DNA from 4 places in the Priestia sp. TRN 1309 genome. Region 4 is predicted to be linked to each of the others. Evidence: riboswitches for the same ligand, from Rfam matches in the RefSeq annotation. Region 4 holds a riboswitch; each other region holds the start of a gene.
The links. Region 4 has a riboswitch for cobalamin ahead of nikA (nickel ABC transporter substrate-binding protein). Riboswitches for the same ligand answer to the same signal wherever they lie in the genome.

Region 1 (4,550 bases), on a different contig from region 4:
TTAATTGCACTTTGCTGCTTTATCCTGTGCTATGCGTTTTCTTGGGCGCCCCTTACGTGGATCATTGTAGGAGAAATTTTCCCGCTTTCTGTGCGCGGAATCGGTGCTGGTATTTCATCTGCCTTTAACTGGACAGGATCGCTTGCAGTAGGGCTTGTGTTTCCTATTTTAGCCGATCAGTTTAGCTTAGGTGTGATCTTTTCAACGTTTGGGATCATTTGTATTCTCGGATTATTCTTCATACGCTTTGTAGTTGTCGAAACTAAAGGGCGCAGTCTAGAGCAAATTGAAACAGACATGGCAGCTCGTTCTGAAAGAAATTCGTTAAGTCCAGTTGAGCGTAATAAATACGTTTAATTGTCGTAAATGTTTTAAATGTAAGGTGCTGAGATAAAAATATTTTAGCTGAAGTGAAAAACGAACCACTAATCAAACACTTTGATTAGTGGTTCGTTTTTTATGGTGAACGCAGGTTTCAGCTGTTTCATTTCTTCTAGCAGTTGATTGGAGAGCAAAGCGAAGCCTTGCACGGAAATCAACTGCGGGGCAACAAGCGGTTCAGCTCATGTCGGCCTTTGCTCGTCTTTGGATTATGCTCCAGCTCTTATTAATAGATACTGAGATTCTAGCTTTTATGTTGTCCTATCCGTGCTTAACAAAATGAAAGAATAGATAGGCTATGGAAACTAATTTAAATGTGCGTTCTTCTTACAAGAAGATAGTGACCTTCATCAGCAAATTTCCATATAAATAAGTAAGCATGTTTACTTTTAACTAAATTTATTTAGTAATAGGGGGATTAACTAGTTGATGAATTTGACGCTTCATGAACGTTCTGAAAAGTTATTAAAGCAAAGAATTAAACAATTAAATCCGAGAGATCCATTCAACTTTGTTTTTATGGGCGACAGTAGAGGTGACGGACCAAACGATAATTGTTACACGATGAGCGGTGAATTTGAGCTTGTGTTAAAAAAGGCGGTGGAATTGAATCCGCTGTTTATTATTCATGGGGGAGACACCGTGTATACAGGAGAAAAGAGGTATTTGGAGCACTTTGTTAAAGTTGTCGAAAAAATAGCACCAAACATTCCCGTGTTTGTATGCGTAGGGAATCATGATGAATTAAACCTTGAAGAAAGCAACCTCGAAAACTTCAGAGCCACTATCGGAAAAGTGCACTGGGTCATTGATATTCCTGTCTTTAACTTCCGGTGCATCGCATTAAATAATATCATCAGTCCCAAGAATAAAATATATGGATTTACAGATAGAGAGCTGAATTATTTAGAGCAGCAGCTAGAGGATGCTCCTCGTAATACCGTTGTAGCCATGCATGCGCAGCCAAATATTGGCCGGTGGTCAGACCTGGGAGGTTTTCCTGTAACGACTCCTCAAAGTCAAGAATTTTTTGATTTAATTCAAGAACATCGCGTGAAAAAAGTGTTAGTCAGCCACGTGCATGCGTATGACGAGCAGTTTATTAGAAAAAACAGAAACGGGTCGTTTACGCTTGGAAGAGGTACTGATTTTGTATTATCAGGAGGCGCGGGTGCACCCCTTGATTTTGAACCGCCTTTAATTTTAAATAATTATAATTTTACGGAGTTTTTTGTTAGCCGGTACGACATTTTAGGACCTCTTCTTTGGAAGGATTTTGGACGACCTCGAAGAAGTTGTTTGTAAAAACAAGAAAGTAGAAAGCTAGGTTCAAAAAAAAGAGGCTGGGAAAAAAGGGTTTTAGGCGAAATGAAAAATGAACCACTAATCAAGCATCTTGATTAGTGGTTCATTTTTTTATTAGGGTAAACGTAGATTTCATGTGTATAGGTCTTTCTAGCAGGTGATTGGAGCACAAGACGAAGACTCCTGCGGGAAAAGCGGAACACGTGAGACCCCACAGGAGCTTATGCGACGAGGAGGCTCAGTGACCGCCCGCGGAAAGCGAAGTCTTGTACGGAAATCAACTGCGGTGTCACAAGCGATTCAGCTCATGTATCCCATTTGCCTTTAGATTGGATTCACTTGGTTATGTCTCAACCTCTTTTGGAAAACCGTACGAAACCTTGTAGCAGAAGGCCCAGTCAAGCGTTATAATAGATAGTGAATGATGATATATTCTCTATATTTGTCATATATTTGTATTACATATGTAATTGAAGAAAAATATTCACTTGATATACTGTTTAATGACTTAACTTTATCTTAACATTCACAGTGAAATGCGTGTTTATAGAGGCTTAAAACATACACAGCAAATGGAGGAGCTATCATGGCAAACGAAAAGATGCAAGAAGGACTCAATCGTTTTATTAAGGAAGATTTAAATGACCTTTTAGGTAGACTGTTCCCCCTAATGGACCGAGAATGTGCGGAAGAAAAGAGAATGCTTATCGAAACGGCGGTAGAGTACATCTATTCTTCAGGGTATCATCAAGGAGCAAAAGACTTGATCGAAACACATCGAAAAGATGATTACAAATTATTAAGGCAAAAATTAGCGTCAACGCCTCCTGAAAACTAATTTTTTTGAAATTTCTTTTGACAACATAAATGTAAGGTGTTAAGATGACTCTACATTCAAAATATTATAAACAATTAAAACTCTTATTGAGAGAGGCGGAGGGACTGGCCCTGTGAAGCCCGGCAACCATTTAACAATCTTGTTAAAAAGGTGCTACATCCTGCAAAGCGTACAGCTTTGAAAAATAAGAGAGGATTTCATAGATACTATGCCTCTCTATTCATGATAGAGAGGCTTTTTATTTTATGTGAATATGTTTTGAATGAACAATTTCATAGAAATGCATCAGGTGCTGTGTAACGAATGTACGCAGCTTAAAAGGGAAGACCGGTGAAAAGCCGGCGCGGTCCCGCCACTGTAATGGGGAGCAACTTATTAACCACTGTTTCATGTTGAAATGGGAAGGGATAGGAAGCGATGAACCTAAGTCAGGAGACCTGCCTGTTGTATGCACTTAAGCTCTACGGGATATAGAGAGGAGTGAGGAATACGTGTTGAGAAAAACAGGCTATCTCAACTTTAGTTAAGTATGCGTATCATCTCTCTTTTCATTTCGAAAAGGGAGATTTTTTAGTTTAGCGATAAAAAAATATATAGGGAGTGGAAAAAATGAGCAGTGTAAAAAGTTCAAATGTAGGTTATCCAAGAATTGGTGAAAAACGAGAATGGAAAAAAGCGCTTGAGCAGTTTTGGGCAGGAAAGCTAGAGAAAGATATCTTTCTTCAGGAAATTGAAGCTCTTCGTCTTGGGCATCTGAAAAAACAGCGTGACGCAGGAATTGAATTAATTCCAGTCGGCGATTTTAGCTTATACGATCACGTGTTAGATACAGCCGCTATGTTTGGTTTGGTGCCAAAGCGCTTTGAATATAGCGGAGGCCCGGTATCCCTTGAAACGTATTTTGACATCGCCCGAGGAACAAAAGGTGCGGTAGCCTCTACGATGACAAAATGGTTTAACACAAATTATCACTACATTGTACCCGAGCTTGAGGAATGTACGCCAGCACTTGTAGAAAATCGCCCGCTTCAATTTTACAAAGAAGCAAAACAAAAGCTGAATATCAAAGGCAAACCCGTTATTTTAGGTCCAGTAACATTTGTGAAGCTGTCAAAAGGATATAAAAAAAGTGAGTTTAAAAAAGTAGTTGAACAATTTGTTCCTCTTTATGCAACAATCTTAGCGGAGCTGCAGGCAGAAGGCGTGGAGTGGGTACAAATAGATGAGCCGGTTTTAGCTACAACGCTATCAAAAGAAGACCTGGCACTGTATAAAGAAGTCTATGAAGCTTTGAAAAAAGCGGCACCGAATGTAAAAGTCATTTTGCAGACGTATTTTGACAGCGTAGATTACTATAAAGAAGTAGTTGCTCTTCCTGTTCACGGAATTGGATTGGATTTTGTACATGACCGAGGCGAAAATCTCACGGCGCTTAATAAATATGGGTTTCCAACTGATAAAGTGCTGGCAGCAGGAGTGATTGACGGACGAAACATTTGGCGTGAAAACTTGGACGAACAGCTTTTAACAATCAGTGAAATTGAAGAAGCCGTATCAAAAGACCGTTTGATTCTGCAGCCTTCATCAAGTTTATTACATGTTCCTGTCACGGTGAAAAGCGAAAAAACCATTGAGCCAATTCTAAAAAACGCGCTGTCTTTTGCAGATGAAAAGCTAAAGGAAATCACGCTTTTAACAAAAGCGGTGCAGCAAGGAAAAGAAGCAATAGAAAAAGAAATAAGTGAAAGTAAACAGGCGATTCAAGCATTAAATGGATCATCTTTTCGAAACCATCAAGACGTGCAAAAAGAGCTGAAGCAGCTGCACAGCTATAAAGCACAGCGCCAAGCGTCGTTTGACGTACGTCAACGCGTTCAGCAAGAAGCGTTTCAACTGCCGCTTCTTCCAACGACAACAATTGGAAGCTTTCCGCAAACAAAAGAAGTGCGAAAAGAGCGTCTGAAGTGGCGTAAAGGAGAGTTAAGCGATGAAGCATATGAAGCGTACATTAACGCTGAAATCAAAA
Region 2 (4,550 bases), on a different contig from region 4:
TTTAATACGTCATCGGTTTTTGCACTAAAATAGCCGAACAGAAAGTAGCGGTCATTTTTATACCCAACCATTGAATCGCATGTGTTAATAGCTCGGTAAAAAAAGGCTAGGGCTCCTCCTCCTATAAATGCATAAAAAAGCGGAGCTGTAATACCATCACTTGTATTTTCAGCCACGGTCTCTACCGTCGCTCTGGCAATTTCTCCTTCTGATAAACGATCCGTATCTCGTCCCACAATCATGCTTACTTCATATCTAGCTTTCTCCATATCTCCTAGCTGAAGCGGCTTTTGCACCTTATAAGCAGCTTCGCTTAAGGAACGAGTGGATATAGTAGTCGCAATCATTACGCCCTCTACTAAAACACCTAGTATAAAATGAACTCCGTACAAAGCATGAAGGAATAAAAAAGGAATAACTCCTGCGAGCACCACCATACTTATCACAAGAAGCAATCCTTTGAATCGTTTTCCTGCGCCTTTATTTAATCTGGAATCCATCCAATAAATCCACTTGCCAAACCAGCGAACGGGATGCGGCCAATTTTCTGGGTCACCTATGATTCGGTCAATGAGTAGAGCAATCGTCATGGCTGTCAGGTGTGCAATCATCGCTTGTGCAATACTCATTTCTTCACCTCTTTTCCTTAAGTGCCTGCTCTAAGCTTATTTTTACCAGCTTGGCTACCGCTTGACCTAAAGCGGTCATAGAGCCTGCATATTCATATAATGGTCCTTGCTGAGACGCTGCAACTGAGATACTGTCCGTAGATGTTCCCGTAGCAATCGTCTTTGTAGCTGGATCTATGACACCCAGCTGTGACAGCGTTTTTGTTTTGGCTTCTGTAGCGGCAATAAAAAGCTGTAAAAACGCCGCATCCGTTAGCGTGCCTTCCACGAAAAAAAACATATTAATTGTACCGGGAGAGGAATAGAAAGGGACAGCTTCGTCAGCTGTAATATCCACTGCGTTTCCTACTCCAGCCGTTATCACGGAAGCTACTCTTACTCCGTAGCCTTCATAACAGTAAACCGCTCTTTCTTTTAACCAAACCGCTGTCATCAACCCTACGATTTGCTCATGGCGCACATTTTCTTTCATCAAATATTGCTCATACTCTAAAGAAGGAGTATCTGAATAATAGTCTTTATGAACAAATCGATTGTAAAAGGTGTCCGTTTCCGTGATGCCTGTTCCTAAAACGCCTGAGCTGTATGTTTTATAAGAAGTCTCGGTTTTCATGATTAAAAGCTCAGGCCGTTCTTCAATTTTAAGATGTGAAAAGGGACCAATCCCCTTTTCGATTCGAACTGGAATATGGTCCCTCTTTTTATTTATTGTACACCTCAGGGTATACTGCTTTTGCTAAGTCCTCTAAGCCATCTACAATACGAGGTCCTAAGCGGTTGATTTTGTTTTGATCAACCTTTTCAATATTCCCCTCTTTTACAGCAGTCATGCTGCTCCAAGCGGGACGCTTCATAATCTCATTTTTGTCTGCATCATACGTTGCGACAATAACGTCAGGGTTTAACTTAACAACTTGCTCTTCAGAAAACTTAACCCAACCCTTTTCACTAGCCGCTACGTTATCAGCACCGATCATAGTAAGCATTTCGTTCATGAACGTACCTTTTCCTGTTGTATAAATCTCAGGAGCTCCCGATACCTCTATCCATACTTTTTTACGATCTTCTTTTGAAATCGTTTTTGCTTTTTTCTCAATTGAAGCTACTTTTTCTTTCATGTCTTTAATTGTTTGATTAGCTTCTTTTGTTTTACCCGTTAATTTACCAATTTGCGTAATAGAATCATAAACCGTATCAAACGTTGTTGAATCTTTTACAACAAATACCGGAATACCCGCACTTTCAATTTGTTTAAATACTTCATCTGAAACGCCCATACTTGAAGCGTGTGCCAGCACTAAATCAGGATTTAAAGCAATAACTTTTTCTGCATTAACGTTCATATCTCCCACCTGCGCTTTTTTCTTTACGCTTTTAGGATAATCATCGTTGCTTGTGACACCGACTAATTCTTTTTCAAGGCCAAGGGCATATACAATCTCCGTATTACTTGGCATTAATGAAACAATTTTCTTAGGCTGTTTTTTCAACGTAATTTCTTTATCACGCGCGTCTTTTACCTTCACTGGAAACGCAGCTTGTGACGTTTGTTCTGTATCTTGCTTCGTTTTTTTATCACTGTTGCTTTGGCTGCCTGCACCGCATGCAGCAAGTACGATGACTAACAGCGCAATAATGGAATACGAAAGCCATTTTTTCATCTAAATACTCCCCCTATATATTGTTCATTGTGAATACGAAACCTCCACGTTAAAGAAAAAGCAAATGATCATGCAAAAAGCAGCGCTATCCCGTTTTTTCCGCTTTGACTATGTATACTGCTCGGCAGCAGCTTCAAAATAAAAAAGCTTTACTTTCAATTGAAAGCAAAGCAGGTAACGTCAAGATAAGCAGGAAAAGAATCCGTTCACTATACTTGATATGTATGTTCATTACCCTGCTTCACCCTTCCTCGAAGGTTTCACAGCTAACAATAAGGCAGGTCTCCTGACTTACGCACAAAGCGCTTACAGTGGCGGGACCGCGCTGGTTTTTCACCAGACTTCCCTTTTCACTCAATCTTTAAATTGAGACCTTATTGCTTTACGATTATTCACTTGTCCTAGTATACCCCACTCATCGAAAAATGGAAATAGCCATTCTCACAAAAAAAGCTGCGAGAATGCTCTCGCAGCTTAGGGAATTAAAGAGTTGCTAAAAATTCACGGACCGCTTCAGGCGTTTTAGCATTTGCACTGTGCAGGTGCGCAATTTTTTCACCGTTTTTATATACAAGAAGAGAAGGAATACCCATTACATTGTTTTCAGCAGAAAGTTCTTCAAACTCATCCTTGTCAATTTTAAACCATGCTTTATCTGTATTTTCGTCAACGATTTCATCAATAAACATATCCAAACGTTTGCAATCAGGACACCACGTTGTCGTAAAAATCCCAACGCTTAGTGTTTCATTCTTAATTTGTTCGCGAAATTGTTTTTCTTCCGTAAATTGTTTCATTGTGTTACCTCCAGCGTCTATTCGTTCCTTCCTACAATTCTATAGTAAGAAGTCTGACTTCATTATAAACGATTTTTTTATCGTTGTGCTAATGTTTCAGCTTATTTAGACCATAACGGTTTTAGACGTAAAAAAATGCTAGCTTAAAAAAGCTAACATTTCGAAATTGTAGAATGTTGTGTCTATTATCAGCTGAACCACTTAGGCGGCATGTTTCGGTTCCAATAAATTTTCCCTAAATCATAATGCTTTTGAAAATTATCTGCGGCCGCATGATAGTGAAAATTAAACCAGTATCCATCTTTTGGAGGATTTTCACGCCGTACATGAAACCGTATTAAGTCCTGACCGGTTTCCCGGTCATATACATGGAAAATCTTTTCACCGTAGCCAGCAGCAGGGTGCTCGCTTATCTCGAGATTCTGAATTGACTGTTCACGTTCAGTGCCAATGTCGGTCAGCACTTCTTCAATTTTAGGTAACACTGCTTGACGAAATTCATCTTCAATGACAGGACCAATTTTTGTTCCGAATTTTTCCACTGACTGTTTTTCAGCTGATTCCATTGCATACGTAACAAATGATGAAACGTCTTCATATTTTGGTTCTTCATATGGCAAATGAATATCTTCTATAACAGCTGTGACAGGAGTTGTTTCTCTTACATACCCTGCTTTATGTTGCTTGTCCGCTTTTGCATCATCAACGTATAAATATTCTGGTGGAGTGACAAGCCCAAATGTAAATACTGTAATAAATACAATTAGCATTCTTTTTATCCATCTAGGCATTCGTATCTTTCCTTTCTCATCTTTCCCCATATGGTCTTTTCATATTGTAAAATTCATTATCATAACTCACTAGGTATTGTAACATACTTATTAATTTTTTACCTATATTTGCTTATTCATTTATTCTGTCTACGGGCATTTGACGACTTTTCAGTTACCACCTTCCTTCTTCTGTTTGAGGTTGTCACACCGAGCGGAAACCTATACAAGATATTCCTTTTTTGCTGGATGCTCAAACACAAAAGTATTTTTATGTTCAAAAATATATCATACTTTTATGAACTTTAGATGAAATTCATAAAAAAAACTTCCAAAACTTTTTAATTCCTAAAAGGTTTTGGAAGTCTTTTCAATGAGCGTAATTAATTTTACTTTTTTGGTTATTTTTGTATATCAATTGTCCCGTAATGAAATTTTGATGTTTTTCGTTTTTGCACAGTAAATCCATGCTCTTTAAAACGACTGCTTTTCCAATGATCTTTTAGCACGACCTTTTGTTTGGCTACTCTTTTTGCTTCTTGTATAGCCATTGGCGTCAGCGTGGTATACAGTGCTATTGCTTTAATACCGTTAATTCCATTCGATTCCTCAATTTGTTCTTGAAACATAGGATCAAAGTAGACAACATCAAAAGAATTATCTTCACAACACGCCAAAAACGATTCAAAATTT
Region 3 (4,550 bases), on a different contig from region 4:
GCGCTTAATTTAGGATTAAATGAAAAAGACTGCTGGCTTATAGCGGTTCCTTTGTTTCATATTAGCGGATTATCCATTTTAATGCGGAGCGTCTTTTACGGAATGAAAATCATTTTAGAAGAACGATTTGAAGCAAGAGCGGTGAATGAAGCCATTGAAAACAAAGGAGTAACAATTATTTCGGTTGTCACTTCCATGCTATCGAATATGCTGGATGAATTAGCTGAACGTAAATATCCAAATACATTTCGCTGTATGCTTTTAGGAGGAGGACCCGCACCGCTTACTATTTTAGAGGCTTGTGTGAATAAAGAAATTCCTGTTTATCAAACGTATGGAATGACAGAAACATCTTCACAGTTCGTTACGCTTTCACCTGAAGATAGTTTGCGAAAACTGGGATCAGCAGGTAAACCATTATTTCCGTGTGCAATGAAAATTGTAGATGAGAATGGAAATGAAACACGTGAAGCAGGAGAAATCATTGTTAAAGGTCCAAATGTTACAAAAGGATATTTAAATAAACCTGAAGCTACTAAAAAAGCCCTTCAACAAGGCTGGTTCTATACAGGAGATATCGGGAAAGTGGATGAAGAAGGCTTTCTATATGTATTAGACAGACGCTCGGACCTTATTATTTCAGGTGGAGAAAATGTATATCCAGCTGAAATTGAAAATGTTTTGTTGAAGCATCCCGCTGTTAAAGAGGCCGGTGTAACGGGAGTAGCCGATGGAAAATGGGGACAAGTTCCTGCAGCATGCATTGTTATAAACGAAGACGTTTCAGATGAAGAGTTATCTTTACACATTCAACAATTTTTAGCAAAGTACAAACTTCCAAAGTATTTCGTTCGAGTAGAGGAGCTGCCGCGAACGGCCTCTAATAAAATCATACGCCGGAAGCTATCATCGTTCATACAGAAAGGAATTTAATCGATGATTATCAAAAAAGTACATCTTTATAAAATTGACATGAAGCTTCTTTCTCCTTTTTCAACAAGCTATGGTACGGTCCAGGATCGAGAATTGATTTTGCTTGAAGTAGAAGATGAAAAAGGATTTACAGGATGGGGAGAAGTCGTTGCTTTTTCATCTCCTTGGTATACGGAAGAAACGATTCAGACATGTTTTCATATGTTAGACGATTTTTTAATTCCTTCGCTTCTTCACCAGCAGCTTCAAAAACCAGAGGATGTTCAAAAGTTATTCAAACCTCTAAAGCGGAACAACATGGCTAAAGCAGCTTTGGACTGTGCTGTATGGGATTTGTATGCAAAGCGCCAAAATAAGCCCTTAGCTGAAGTAATTGGCGGAATAAGGCCTGCTGTAGAAGCTGGAGTGGTAGTTGGCTTAAATGATATTTCCATCATGAAAGAACAAATAAAGACTTATATGAAAGATGGTTATAAGCGCTTTAAAGTGAAAATTAAGCCAGGCGCTGACTATGAGCTACTGAAACAAATTCGAGATGAATTTCCAAGCATTCCTCTTATGGCTGATGCCAATTCAGCCTATACGTTAAGCGATAGTGATTCATTGAAAAAACTAGATGAATTGAATTTAATGATGATCGAACAGCCGTTAAGTTCGGATGATATCCTTGATCATCGATTATTACAAAAGCAAATGAAGACGCCGATTTGCTTAGATGAAAGTATTGTGAGCTATGAAGATGCACGTCATGCAATCGAACAAAAAAGCTGCAAGATTATCAATGTGAAAATCGGTCGAGTTGGCGGAATGTCTGTAGCAAAAAAAATTCATGATTTATGCGCCCTACATGGTGTAAGGCTTTGGGTTGGCGGAATGTTAGAAGCCGGGATTTCACGAGCTCATAACATCGCCCTTGCCACACTGCCTTCTTTCACGATACCAGGTGACATTTCTGCGTCGTCTCGCTATTGGGAAAAAGATATTATTAAGCCCGAAGTAGAGGTAGAAGCCGGAGTAATAAAGGTGAAGGAAAAACCGGGGATCGGATACGATATTGATAAAAAGTTTATCAAAACAATCACAGCATTTGAAAAAGAATACAAATAATTAAAAACCGTTTTTTATGAAAAACGGTTTTTTTATTGATGTTGGCAATGTTTAGTAGAAAAATAGGACAAATTTTTTAAAAAGAGCACATTGTTCCATCAAGCGTGTCAAAACATGTTATGATGGAGTAGTTTGATGAAAAAAGTCGAAGGATTTTATCGTAAAAAACAAAATTATTTTTGAAAATAGGTTGATAGTTTTCTAAGTTGTCCTATATAATGTGTTTATAACATAACACAATATGTTGTTTGTTAAACAATAATAAAATACTATATTTTGTGTTTTCCAGTGAAAAAGGTGTCTGATAAAAAGACTTAAAAGGGAATTTGGTGAAAATCCAAAGCTGTCCCCGCAACTGTGAATGCTGATGAAATAAGGAGATCCACTGTGAGTAAACATCATGGGAAGGCCTTAAAGTAAAAAGAAGCATAAGTCAGGAGACCTGCCTTTTTTATGTCGTTTTATCTTCTTCGGGAGGTGAGAGGGTAGAGCGAGGATTGAGAAAAGACTTAGTGTCTTCTTCTATCTTCGTTCTATTCGCTCACCGAGGTACGGTGAGCGATTTTTTATTTTGAAGTGAAGAGAGGAGCCATATTTATGGTGAATACATTAAAGCCTACAATTCTACATGAATTAACTGCATATATTGAACGTTTAAAAAAAGAATTTACGCAACTTGATTTTTCTTTGTATGAGGAAAAGGTTATTCAAACTGTTACAGTAAAGGAAAATATGACGGACGAAAAGGTTGCAAACGTACTAATTTTGGCAGCCCTAGAGCGTATTTCAATGGAAGAACCAGATTGGACGTACGTGGCGGCAGACGTCTACTTAAACGAACTATATCGAAAAGCAGCGGACAACCGAGGTTATGATAAAAAAGAGAAGTACGGTTCGTTTTATCAGCTTATTCAAGAACTAACAAAAATCGGCATTTATAATAAACAGCTATTAAAAACATATACAGAAGAAGAAATTAATGAAATTGCTTCAGTCATTATTCCTGAACGCGATCGTTTATTTACATACATTGGATTGCTGACATTAGCAGATCGCTATTTAGCGACATCACATGATAAGCGTGTATACGAATTACCGCAAGAACGTTTTCTTATCATTGCTATGACGCTGATGTCTCAAGAAAAGAAAGAAAATCGAACAGCATTAGTAAAAGAAGCGTACTGGGCGCTTTCTAGTCTATATATGACGGTTGCCACACCAACACTCTCAAACGCAGGAAAGAGCTACGGACAGCTATCTAGCTGCTTTATTGATACGATTGATGACAGCTTACGCGGTATTTATGATAGCAATACAGATTTGGCCACGCTTAGTAAAAATGGAGGCGGAATTGGTGTCTACCTCGGTCATATTAGAAGCCGAGGAAGTGATATAAAAGGTTTTAAAGGCGTATCATCAGGAACAATTCCATGGATGAAACAGCTAAATAATACGGCTGTAAGTGTCGATCAGCTAGGTCAACGACAAGGAGCTATTGCCGTATATTTAGACGTTTGGCATAAAGACATTTTTTCATTCTTAGACGCGCGTTTGAACAATGGTGATGAACGCCAGCGCACGCATGATTTATTCACTGGCGTATGTTTGCCAGATTTGTTTATGGAAAAAGTAGAAGCACGTGAAGACTGGCACTTATTCGATCCTCACGAAGTTCGTACGCTGATGGGCTACTCGTTAGAAGATTTTTATGATGAAGAAGAAGGCAGCGGTTCGTTCCGCACTCGTTACGCTGAGTGTGTAAACAATGAACAGCTTTCAAGAGAAACAGTGCCTGCTATTGAGATCTTCAAGCGCATTATGCTTTCGCAGCTTGAAACCGGAACTCCTTATATGTTCTATCGTGATACGGTTAACCGAGCTAATCAAAACCGACACGCGGGCATGATTTACTGCAGTAACTTATGTACAGAAATCACGCAAAACCAAAGTACAACGGTCGTAACAGAGGAAATTACGGAAGACGGAAAAATTATTATTACAAAGAATCCGGGCGATTTTGTTGTATGTAATCTTTCTTCTATTAACTTAGCGAGAGCCGTAACTGAAGATGTACTTGAACGTTTAATTCCAATTCAAGTACGCATGCTTGATAATGTTATTGAGTTAAATGATTTGCCGGTACTTCAAGCAAAGCTAACGAATCAAAAGTACCGCGCAGTAGGGCTTGGCACATTTGGCTGGAACCATTTGCTTGCCTTAAAGAAAATAGCATGGGAGACAGATGAAGCGGTAGCATATTGCGATGAATTGTATGAACAAATTTCTTACTTAACCGTGCAGGCAAGCATGAACTTAGCTAAAGAAAAAGGCGCATATCCATTATTTAAAGGCTCAGATTTTGAGTCAGGCGCTTATTTTGAAACACGTGAATACACGAGCGAAGCGTGGAGTGAACTGCGTAGCGAAGTTCAAAGCAATGGGATAAGAAATGGATATTTAATGGCTGTAGCACCTAATTCATCAACATCTATTATCGCGGGTTCTACGGC
Region 4 (4,550 bases):
TTCTTTGTTAGGGTTTGGAATGATTGCTACTTTTCTTTCTTTTCAAGTGGGCCTTTGGGACAACTATTATCATGACAATTACAGCCATTTTAACGAACGCTGTTTCCCTTTAGACTTCTACTATAAAAAAAGGAAGCCGACTACCATAAGGCAATCGGCTCACACATGTAGGATATTGATTTAACACTAACAAAGTACAACACAACACTAGTAATTATATAATATATTTCATTATTTTGAAAGCGATTTCATATATATTTTTAAAAATATTTTGTTACTTGTTTTTTATAGAAAAAAACCACGTTTCAGCCAATTCGAAACGTGGTTCTTTTCTGTAAGGACTTGCCCTACAGGCTATAAATGTAAGTTACGTTCATTATAGCATGAGCCCATATACAGATTCCATGGTAATTACTGTATGATCTCGTTACGTTACGACTCGTTGTATTTTTCTGTCCATGTGCAGCGTATTCCATGGTTCGTCCTGTTCAGCTAGCCTTTTGATAAAGCCTTGTGAAGCCCAAAAAGGAATAGCGCCAGGTAAGAAAGGATGAGTATGCAGATACAGCGTGTCATAAAAATGACTTTGGGCAAATTGTTCAACTGCTTTTAACAGCTGCTGTCCAATGCCTAGACGCCGGTACGCTGGATCGACATAGCATTTTACAACCTCAGCTGCAGTTCTATGTTCATATCGCTCTTTTAATGCATGAAACCGTCCATCGTAAGCGTATAAACCAATGGTTCCAATTACTTGTTGATTTTCCGTAACAGCTGCAAAAAAAGCAGCGTCTTTCGCTTGAACGTAATGTTCATTAAAATGAAGCAAATCCACAGGAAGCTGATTTTTTTCCAGCATAGGAAATAGCTCATTCCGCATATTCATGACAAACTGAATCACTTCAGCATCCTTTTCTTTTACTTCTTTAATTTGATACATTTGTACTTCTTGCACGTTTACTGTCACATCCTTTTAACGATCATTGTATACTTTTTCTTTTCTCTGCTTATGCTGCAATGTTAACTACGGCGTTACGTCTAAATGCTGAGTCAGCATATAATACTCGCTTGGATTTGTTGTCCAGTTTTTCACTTTTTGATTATAAGCAACAACAATGTTTGGATGTACAATCGATGACGTCAGCATTTTTCTATTAATCAAAGCGGTTGCTTGTTTGGCTAACTGATCTCGTTTTGCGTCATCTACTGTTGAATTTAACTGTTCTATCATTTTTGTTAGCGTATCATCATTAATCCGGCTGGCATTTAAACCACCGCCGGGCAAATAGTTCGTACTTAAATAATAGCTGGCATCTCCTCTAGGTGCTGTGATAAGGCTGTACAATGCTAAATCCCAATCATCTTTTGCCATTACATATTCATCGCTATCTTCAACTAGGTGAATCTTAATAGTAATTCCTAACTCTTTGGCATTAGACTGTATAAGCTGAGCAATTAAAGGCAGTTCTGGCAAAGAACTATATGTGACAAGAGAGAGCGATAGTGGCTTTCCATTTTTGATTGCTTTGTCATTTTTGATTTGATAGCCTGCTTTCTCTAAATATTTTTTAGCAGATGTCATACCTCTTTGCTCATTAGCAGTACTATCAGCAAAAGGTAATTGGGGTAAAAATGGACCTCGAGCCGCTGCCGCTTGATTGTTCATGATGCTGCTAACAATTTCTTTTCGGTTCAATAAGGTATCGATAGCTTTTCTTACATTTTCGTCTTTTAATGCGTCATTAGTTTGATTGTAAAGCAATAAATGGGTGCGCACACTAGGTACTCCACTTACTTTAAAAGACGGATCTGTTTGTAAAGTGCCCAAGCTTTCTAAAGGCGGGCGATAAATAATATCGGCTGTTCCAGATTGAAGAGCAGCAACTCGCGCATTAGCATCTTCGTTAAATCCAAAGATCGCACTTTTCAATTTCACTTTTCCACCCCAATAATTTTCATATCTTTCTAATTTTACTTGATTTCCTTGATCAAAAGACAAGACGCGAAATGGACCCGTACCAATGGGCTTCTTAGCTATATTAGAAGCATCAACATCTATAATAGCTGTATTTGGATGCACTAATTCAGAAGGAAATTTAGGCATTGTTTCTTTTAATGTAATTGTCAGCGCATGACTGTTCGCTTTCATTTCTTTAATATTTAAAGCGTTTTTCATCGCATAACTTTGGTCTATCGTTCTTTGAAGAGAAGACTTAACGGCATTTGCATTCAGCGCTTTTCCATTTTGAAACGTGATGTTCTTTCTTATCATAAATGTCCATGTAAGGCCGTTATCTTTCGTTTCCCACTTTTCAGCAAGCCAAGGCTTTATTTTTAAATCGTCGTTGATTTTAACAAGCGTCTCCCCTACTCCCCCACGAACTGCTGTATAATTATCGTCCGTATGAGGATCAAGCGTTGCAGATGTAAAATTAAATAAAAACGTCACACTTTTATCCGTTTTCTTTCTTTCTTTTATACTTACGCTCTCTTCATTAGGAGCGCAAGCAGTGAGGCAAAGTAACACGAGAAATATCATAGATACAAGTTTTTTATTATTTATCATTCATTTTTCCACCTTCTATTTTAATACACAAAAAAAAGCACTTCTAAAAAGAAGTGCTTGCCTTCACAACAAATTCAGATAAACGTATCCCTTGTTTATCGTATTTTTGATTCTGCCAAAACACCTCCCTATCCTCGTAGGTTATTGTGTGCTGCGATTTATGGCAGGTCTCCTGGCTTCAAGTCATTGCCTTATACCGCCTTCCCGTCTCTAAATAGACAGTGGCTTTTTGACATAAGGCTCCTTGTTACAGTGGCGGGACCGCTCCGGATTTTCACCGGATTCCCTTTTAAGGCAATTGAAAAACAATTGCCACCATAAAAGCTGGTTATTTAATTTAGTAGCGTGCTCTTGAAACTCTAGAAGTGGAAGCTGATGGTGAAATATCTTCATCATCAAATCCAGTGGCAATAACGGTTACCATCATTTCGTCCTTTAAATCTTCATTAATCACAGATCCAAAAATCATATTTAAGTCCTGATCAGAAGCGGACGTGACAATATCTGCTGCTTCCTGTACTTCGTAAAGACTCAGGCTGCTGCCGCTCGTAATGTTCAGCAGCACGCCTCTTGCTCCATCAATCGATGCATCTAGCAGCGGACTAGAAATCGCTTTTTTCGCTGCTTCAATTGCTCGATCTGATCCCGAAGCTCGTCCGATACCCATAAGCGCAAATCCTTGATTAGACATAATTGTTTTTACATCAGCAAAGTCAAGGTTAATCAGCCCCGGAACAGCGATTAAATCTGAAATACCTTGAATACCTTGGCGAAGAACATTATCTGCTTCACGGAATGCTTCAAGCATAGGTGTCTTTTTATCAACGATTTCAAGCAAGCGGTCGTTTGGAATGACAATAAGGGTATCTACCGATTCATTCATCGCAGTAATACCGCCTACTGCTTGCTTGGTACGTTTATTTCCTTCAAACTTGAAAGGGCGAGTAACTACTCCAATTGTTAAAGCATTTAGTTCACGGGCAATTTGGGCAATAACCGGAGCTGCTCCAGTACCAGTGCCTCCCCCCATGCCAGCTGTTACGAATACCATATCTGCGCCTTGCAGTACTTCTTGAATTTGCTCTCTGCTTTCTTCTGCAGCTTCTCTTCCTACTTCTGGATTAGCTCCTGCACCTAATCCTCGCGTTAATGCCGCACCAATCTGCATTTTCACATCTGCTTTAGATAAATTAAGCGCCTGAGCATCCGTATTAACGGCGATAAATTCTACCCCTTGTACACCATGTTCAATCATACGGTTAACGGTGTTATTTCCTCCACCGCCGACTCCAATTACTTTAATTCGCACTAATGGCGATACATCTGCATCAAATCCAAACATTCTAAGTTCCTCCTCAATGATCAAAATTACTTTCTCTTATTATCCGAAAAAACACGTGAAGAACCTTTTACTCCTATGTTTAACGCGTAACTGTTCTTTTGTTTTACAGATTTTATACATTTCTCTTTTAACCTTTAAATCTTTACATCTTTATGTAAAATTATTGTTGTTCTGAAGTTAGTACGCCGAACTCTTTTTTGGTTTTCCCACTCAAAACGGCATATAAGCTTATTGTATCATTCATTTGACAGATGTCTGTATTTAATTTTGAGTAAGATGTGACTAAGAGAATAATATTTTTATAGACAAAATGAGAAAAAGCCCTTAGAAATAAGGGCTTCTCTAGATAATAAACCATTTTATAATTTCCCAGTTAAGAATTGAGCTTCTCCCATACCAAAGCTCCAGTCAGCATTACCGTTTTCAACAATTGAAATCATAATGTCGCTTGGCTGAATTCCGCAGCTTTCTCCCAGCTCTTTTACAATTAATTTGTAAAGAGCTTGTTTTTGCTCTTCTGTTCGCTGTTTGCTCGTCACACTTATAATAACCAAATCCTTGCTTCTCTCAAAGCCAAGACCTGTATCTTCAATAATCATTTCATGAGCAGGATGCTGATGTACAATTTGATAACGATCGCGT

Region 1: linked by a shared signal. The riboswitch ahead of metE (5-methyltetrahydropteroyltriglutamate--homocysteine S-methyltransferase) and the one ahead of nikA (nickel ABC transporter substrate-binding protein) in region 4 are both predicted to bind cobalamin.
Region 2: linked by a shared signal. The riboswitch ahead of ACRPLQ_RS16865 (ABC transporter substrate-binding protein) and the one ahead of nikA (nickel ABC transporter substrate-binding protein) in region 4 are both predicted to bind cobalamin.
Region 3: linked by a shared signal. The riboswitch ahead of ACRPLQ_RS24435 (ribonucleoside-diphosphate reductase subunit alpha) and the one ahead of nikA (nickel ABC transporter substrate-binding protein) in region 4 are both predicted to bind cobalamin.

What each region holds. Positions count from the first base shown of each region.
Region 1 is NZ_JBOZGM010000001.1:947,614-952,163, forward strand. It holds gene ACRPLQ_RS05005 (sugar porter family MFS transporter) at 1-357, shown strand, start outside; gene ACRPLQ_RS05010 (metallophosphoesterase family protein) at 811-1,686, shown strand; gene ACRPLQ_RS05015 (hypothetical protein) at 1,844-2,014, shown strand; gene ACRPLQ_RS05020 (hypothetical protein) at 2,273-2,524, shown strand; SAM riboswitch class I at 2,605-2,715, shown strand; cobalamin riboswitch at 2,795-2,983, shown strand; gene metE (5-methyltetrahydropteroyltriglutamate--homocysteine S-methyltransferase) at 3,134-4,550, shown strand, end outside.
Region 2 is NZ_JBOZGM010000004.1:119,740-124,289, forward strand. It holds gene cbiB (adenosylcobinamide-phosphate synthase CbiB) at 1-629, opposite strand, end outside; gene ACRPLQ_RS16860 (adenosylcobinamide amidohydrolase) at 634-1,242, opposite strand; gene ACRPLQ_RS16865 (ABC transporter substrate-binding protein) at 1,331-2,290, opposite strand; cobalamin riboswitch at 2,550-2,682, opposite strand; gene ACRPLQ_RS16870 (thioredoxin family protein) at 2,773-3,087, opposite strand; gene ACRPLQ_RS16875 (YpjP family protein) at 3,276-3,878, opposite strand; gene ACRPLQ_RS16880 (class I SAM-dependent methyltransferase) at 4,259-4,550, opposite strand, start outside.
Region 3 is NZ_JBOZGM010000009.1:15,979-20,528, forward strand. It holds gene ACRPLQ_RS24425 (o-succinylbenzoate--CoA ligase) at 1-933, shown strand, start outside; gene menC (o-succinylbenzoate synthase) at 937-2,040, shown strand; cobalamin riboswitch at 2,319-2,504, shown strand; gene ACRPLQ_RS24435 (ribonucleoside-diphosphate reductase subunit alpha) at 2,638-4,550, shown strand, end outside.
Region 4 is NZ_JBOZGM010000008.1:33,182-37,731, reverse strand. It holds gene ACRPLQ_RS23840 (GNAT family N-acetyltransferase) at 428-955, opposite strand; gene nikA (nickel ABC transporter substrate-binding protein) at 1,025-2,566, opposite strand; cobalamin riboswitch at 2,711-2,901, opposite strand; gene ftsZ (cell division protein FtsZ) at 2,904-3,908, opposite strand; gene ACRPLQ_RS23825 (tautomerase family protein) at 4,268-4,550, opposite strand, start outside.